2 linked regions of the Variovorax paradoxus genome follow. The protein of the gene in region 1 interacts with the protein of each later gene in a pairwise test. Links are inferred from orthologs where the notes say so. Each region holds a gene or a part of one and is shown in the gene's direction. Other genes may lie near its edges.

Evidence for each region.
Region 2: the proteins of hfq (region 1) and rho interact in binary tests that used the Escherichia coli proteins (3 or more experiments, as listed by UniProt). The link is inferred for Variovorax paradoxus from one-to-one orthologs.

The regions. Positions count from the first base shown.
Region 1 is NZ_JAUSXG010000001.1:1,836,313-1,839,399, forward strand. Bases 5-2,773 are described here. They hold hfq (RNA chaperone Hfq), read left to right. Parts: upstream 5-1,150; coding sequence 1,151-1,396; downstream 1,397-2,773. Other genes in these bases: der (ribosome biogenesis GTPase Der), read left to right, coding at 5-985; hflX (GTPase HflX), read left to right, coding at 1,449-2,618; hflK (FtsH protease activity modulator HflK), read left to right, coding at 2,693-2,773. In the rest of the region: more of der, read left to right, coding at 1-4; more of hflK, read left to right, coding at 2,774-3,087. UniProt on the Escherichia coli protein: RNA chaperone that binds small regulatory RNA (sRNAs) and mRNAs to facilitate mRNA translational regulation in response to envelope stress, environmental stress and changes in metabolite concentrations.
Region 2 is NZ_JAUSXG010000001.1:2,094,267-2,097,406, reverse strand. The notes cover bases 158-2,979. They hold rho (transcription termination factor Rho), read left to right. Parts: upstream 158-846; coding sequence 847-2,112; downstream 2,113-2,979. Other genes in these bases: QFZ42_RS09760 (oxidoreductase), read right to left, coding at 2,167-2,979; trxA (thioredoxin TrxA), read left to right, coding at 334-666; QFZ42_RS09775 (PD-(D/E)XK nuclease family protein), read right to left, coding at 158-176. Outside these bases: more of QFZ42_RS09775, read right to left, coding at 1-157; more of QFZ42_RS09760, read right to left, coding at 2,980-3,140. UniProt on the Escherichia coli protein: Facilitates transcription termination by a mechanism that involves Rho binding to the nascent RNA, activation of Rho's RNA-dependent ATPase activity, and release of the mRNA from the DNA template.

The DNA.
Region 1 (3,087 bases):
GGCCGAAGGCATGCACGACGGCACCAAGCTGGTCGACTTCTATGAACTCGGCTTTGGCGACGTTCACGGGGTCTCCGCGGCGCACGGGCAGGGCATGCGCGACCTGGTCGAGCTGGCGCTCGCGCCGCTCAATCTGCCCGACCCCGACGATGAGACGGACGAAGACGACGTCAACAAGCCGATCAAGCTGGCTGTGGCCGGCCGGCCCAACGTCGGCAAGTCCACCCTGATCAACACCTGGCTCGGTGAAGAACGCCTGGTGGCCTTCGACATGCCGGGCACCACGCGCGACGCCATTTCGGTGCCGTTCGAGCGCAACGGCCAGCGTTTCGAGTTGATCGACACGGCCGGCCTGCGCCGCAAGGGCAAGGTCTTCGAGGCGATCGAGAAGTTCTCGGTGGTCAAGACGCTGCAGGCCATCGAGTCGGCCAACGTGGTGCTGCTGCTGCTCGACGCCACCCAGGGCGTGACCGACCAGGACGCGCACATTGCCGGCTACATCCTCGAAAGCGGACGGGCCGTGGTGATTGCGATCAACAAGTGGGATGCGGTCGACAGCTACCAGCGCGAGCAGATCCAGCGCCAGATCGAAACCCGGCTGCCGTTTCTCAAGTTTGCCTCGCTGCATTTCATCTCGGCCATCAAGCGCCAGGGCCTGGGCCCGGTGTGGCAGGCGATTGCGCAGGCCCACAAGTCGGCCACGCGCAAGATGTCGACACCGGTGCTGACCCGGCTGCTGCTGGAAGCGGTGCAGTTCCAGTCGCCCAAGCGCGCGGGCATGTTCCGCCCCAAGCTGCGCTATGCGCACCAGGGCGGCATGAATCCGCCGGTGATCATCATCCACGGCAATTCGCTGGAGCATGTCACCGAGGCGTACAAGCGCTTTCTCGAAGGGCGCTTCCGCAAGGAGTTCGATCTGGTGGGCACGCCCTTGCGCATCCAGTTCAAAAGCTCGCAAAATCCTTTTGCGGACAAGGACGATTGAACCGCGCTTGGCCGCCGATGGCAGCCGATGAGTTACAGCTGAGTTGGAAGTTCCGTCTTTTGAGAGACGTTATTTTTCAAAGGCTTTTGACCCCGATTGCTGCAGCGCAGAAACCCTGTGTTAAGGTCATCTCTCCAACAACTACTCTTGAACACGGAGAATATCGTGAGCAATAAAGGGCAACTTCTACAAGACCCGTTTCTGAACACCCTGCGTCGCGAGCATGTTCCGGTCTCCATTTATCTGGTGAACGGTATCAAGTTGCAGGGTCAGATCGAGTCTTTCGACCAGTACGTCGTGTTGCTTCGCAACACGGTGACGCAAATGGTCTACAAGCACGCCATTTCCACTATCGTGCCGGGTCGTGCCGTCAACTTCTCGGCTGCCGAGAACGACGACGCCGCAGCCTGATCGCGCGGAGCGCGGCGGTAACCCCGCCGCGCTTTTTCCATATTGATTCCGCTTGTCTGAACTGAACTCCCGCCAGGAAGGCGCCGCCGTTCTCGTCGGCGTCGATTTCGGGCTGCCCCATTTCGACAGCGAACTCGAGGAACTCGGCCTGCTCGCGCAGACCGCGGGCCTCTCGCCTGTCGCACGCCTCGTATGCAAGCGCAAGGCGCCCGACGCGGCGCTTTTCGTTGGAAGCGGCAAAGCCGACGAAATCAAAGAGCTGGCTGCGATGCACCAGGCCAGCGAGGTCATCTTCGACCAGTCGCTGAGCCCTGCGCAGCAGCGCAACCTCGAGCGCCAGCTCGACGTGGCGGTCTACGACCGCACGTTTCTCATTCTCGAAATTTTTGCGCAGCGTGCCCGGTCGCACGAAGGCAAGCTGCAGGTCGAGCTCGCCCGCCTGCAGTACCTGAGCACGCGCCTGGTTCGCCGCTGGTCCCACCTCGAGCGCCAGACAGGCGGCGCGGGCGTGCGCGGCGGCCCCGGCGAAAAGCAGATCGAACTCGACCGCCGCATGATCAGCGAATCGATCAAGCGCACGCGCGAGCGCCTGGCCAAGGTGCAGAAGCAGCGCGGCACGCAGCGCCGCCAGCGCGAGCGCCGGGAGACCTTCAACATCTCGCTCGTCGGCTATACCAACGCCGGCAAGTCGTCGCTGTTCAATGCGCTGGTGAAAGCCCGCGCCTACGCGGCCGACCAGCTTTTTGCGACGCTCGACACCACCACGCGCAATCTCTATCTGGGCAACGCCCGCCGGCAGGTCTCGATTTCGGACACCGTCGGCTTCATTCGCGACCTGCCGCACGGCCTGGTCGACGCCTTCAAGGCCACGTTGCAGGAGGCCGTCGATGCCGACTTGCTGTTGCATGTGGTGGATGCGTCGAACCCGCATTTCCCCGAGCAGATGGCCGAGGTGCAATCGGTGCTTCGCGACATCGGTGCCGAGGCCGTGCCGCAGCTTCTGGTGTTCAACAAGCTCGACGCCCTTGAAACCGCGCAGCATCCGCTGCATCTGCAGGACGAAATGGAAATCGATGGCGTGCAGGTTCCGCGCATCTTCCTCAGCGCGCGCAGCGGCGAGGGCGTGCCCCTGTTGCGAGCCGAACTGGCCCGCAGGTCGGGCTCGGTGGGCGATACGATGACCCCAGAGGCCGACACTGAATTGCACGATACCGCCAATTGATTGGGCACAATCCCGCCACTGACAAGAGAACGAAGCGAATGAATGCAAAGCCAGCGTGGAGAGGGTTTCTGGGCATGTTCAACCTGAACGATGGCCGGTGGGGTCGTGGCGATGAGCCCGCATCCAACGGCGACCGCCCGACCGGCAACCGACCTCCCGACGCAGACCCACCGGGTGCGCCGACGCCACCGCCTTCGGGCAATGGCGGAAACGGCAACAACAACGGCAACCGTCCTCGCGGGCAGGGCCCGAACCAGGGGCCACCGGATCTCGACGAACTCTGGCGCGACCTCAATCGCAAGCTTGGCGGCTTTTTCGGCGGCAAGGGCGGCGGCAATCGCCCGAGCGGCAACGATGGCGGCGGTGGCGGCAACGGCTACAGGCCCGATATGAAGAATGCAGGCTTTGGTCTCGGACTGGTGGCCATCGTGGCTGTTCTCATCTGGCTGGGCACCGGCTTCTTCATCGT
Region 2 (3,140 bases), 260 kb from region 1 along the record:
GGCGTGCCGCAGCGTGCCCACATGCCGCGCGCCACGCCCATCAACTGCGCATAGGGCACCAGCACCACGGTGCGCGCCGCGTGAAGCTGGCGCTCTGCAATGGCGCCGGCAATGCGCGCCACCACGCCGGCGGCGGGGTCGCACCACAGGGCCTGGACGGGGTGGCCTTCGTTCATGTTCTATAGGGGGTTCGGGAGCGTGGAAGCGCGACGCGCAAAGGGATTTTGCTATCGGCGCCATAGCGTTCCCGCATGGCACCCCACCCCTTGGTTTCTGTCACAATGACCAGCACTTTAGCTGCACCGAAACTCTCCGCGCACAAGGACACATCACATGGCCAGCGACCTGATCAAACACATCTCTGATTCTTCCTTCGAAGCCGACGTGCTCAAGTCCAGCCAGCCGGTGCTGGTCGACTACTGGGCCGAATGGTGCGGTCCCTGCAAGATGATTGCGCCCATTCTGGACGAAGTGTCGACCGCCTACGAAGGCAAACTGCAAATCGCCAAGCTCAACGTCGACGAAAACCGCGACATTCCGGCCAAGTTCGGCATTCGCGGCATCCCCACGCTCATGCTGTTCAAGGACGGCCAGCTGGCCGCCACCAAGGTCGGCGCCATGAGCAAGGCGCAACTCACGGCGTTCATCGACCAGCAGCTCGCCTGAGTCATTTCAACCGGCTGACGCGCAATGCGTTGGCCGCGCGATTTTTTGCTGTCATAATCTCCCACAGTTCACCGGCCCTTTCAGGCAACCGGTTCGAGTTCCCCGGTTAGTGAAGCAGTTCTCGCTTCACGTTTAACCTCCCCCCGTTTTCCGATCGATTACCCCGCGAGGGGTCATTCCATGCACTTAAACGAACTCAAGGCACTCCACGTGTCTGAAGTCCTCAAGCAGGCTGAAGCGCTTGAGATCGAAAACGTCGGCCGCATGCGCAAGCAGGAGCTGATGTTCGCGATCATCAAGAAGCGCGCCAAGGCCGGCGAACAGGTCTTCGCCGACGGCGTGCTCGAAATCCTGCCCGACGGCTTCGGCTTTCTGCGCAGCCCCGACACCAGCTTCACGGCCAGCACGGACGACATCTACATCTCGCCGAGCCAGGTGCGCCGCTTCAACCTGCACACCGGCGACATGATCGAAGGCGAAGTGCGCACGCCCAAGGACGGCGAGCGCTACTTCGCGCTGACCAAGCTCGACAAGGTCAACGACGGTCCGCCCGAGCAGAACAAGCACAAGGTGATGTTCGAGAACCTGACGCCTCTGTTCCCCAAGGAACAGATGAAGCTGGAACGCGACGGCGTCAAGAGCGACGAGAACATCACGGGCCGCATCATCGACATCATCGCCCCCATCGGCAAGGGCCAGCGCGCCCTGCTGGTGGCGCCGCCCAAGAGCGGCAAGACGGTGATGATGCAGCACATCGCCCACGCCATCAGCGCCAACTACCCCGAAGTGCACATGATGGTGCTGCTGGTGGACGAGCGGCCTGAAGAAGTGACCGAAATGCAGCGCACCGTGAAGGGCGAGGTCATTGCCTCGACCTTCGACGAGCCCGCCGCGCGCCACGTGCACGTGGCCGAAATGGTGATCGAGCGCGCCAAGCGCCTGGTCGAACTCAAGAAGGATGTGGTGATCCTGCTCGACTCGATCACCCGCCTCGCCCGCGCCTACAACAACGTCGTGCCCTCGTCGGGCAAGGTGCTGACCGGCGGCGTCGACTCCAATGCGCTGCAGCGCCCCAAGCGCTTCCTGGGCGCCGCGCGCAATGTGGAAGAAGGCGGTTCGCTGACCATCATCGGCACCGCGCTGATCGACACCGGCAGCCGCATGGACGAAGTGATCTTCGAAGAGTTCAAGGGTACCGGCAACTCCGAAATCCACCTGGACCGCCGCCTGTACGAAAAGCGCGTGTTCCCGTCGATCCAGCTCAACCGCAGCGGCACGCGCCGCGAAGAGTTGCTGCTGGCTCCCGAAATCCTTCAGAAGACCCGCATTCTTCGCCAGCTCATGTACAACATGGACGAGATCGAGTCGATGGAGCTGATGCTCAAGAACATGAAGGCGACCAAGACCAATGTCGAATTTTTCGACATGATGCGTCGCGGCGGCTGAGCACCACGCTCAACCGCAAAAGCGCGTCGGCCCCCACGGGCCGACGCGCTTTTTTCATGGGCGTTCGATCCGGACGGCGCGCCCCTCCACGGCACTCTGGCGGCCGATGTCGAGCAGTTCCATCAGCGCGACCGCCTGCTCTGGCGGCACCGGGTTCGGGCCGTGGCCGAGGATCGCGTCGCGGACCGCGGCGTAGTAGTCGACGTAGTTGCCGGCCCGCGTCGGCACGGAGCGGTATTGCGGCACGCCGTCGCTGCCGTGCACCGTGAGCTCGCCGTCGAGCGGATCGGCGCCCCACCCTGCGGCTGGCGGCCGCTGCCCGGCGCGCAAGGCATCTTCCTGCGGGTCGACACCGTGCTTGACGTAGCTGCCGCGCGTGCCGTGCACGATGTAGCGCGGCGCGGGCTGGGCCGCGAGTGTCGTGGCGTGCAGCACCACGCGCAGCGGCGCATGGGGGCCGCTTTCGTAGCGCAGCACGGCGTGAAAATAGTCTTCGACCAGCGCGCCGTCGCGCAAGACTGCCGTGTCGAGCTGGAGCGTGTCGGGCCGGCCGAACAGCTGCACCGCCTGGTCGACCAGATGAGCGCCCAGGTCCACCCACAGGCCCGAACCCGGCACCGGCTGTTCACGCCAGCGCTCGCGCACTTCGGGCCGGAAACGGTCGAAATGCGACTCCAGGTACACCGGCCGGCCCAAATCGCCGCTCGCCAGCACGTCTTTCAACGTCAGGTAGTCGGCATCGAAACGCCGGTTCTGATAGACCGCCAGGACGCGATTGTGGCGCCTGGCCAACAATTCGAGCTCCTTGGCTTCGGCGACATCGAGGGTGAAAGGCTTGTCCACCACCACGTGTTTCCCGGCCTCGAGCGCCGCCTTGGCGACCGGATGGTGCTGGGCATTGGGCGTCGCCACCACGACGAGGTCGATGTCCGCGCGGGCCACGAGTGCGGCCACATCGGGCACCACGGCCACGCCAGGCCAGTCCGCATGAACCTTGTGCGGCTGCGAACTTGCCACAGCCGCCAGTT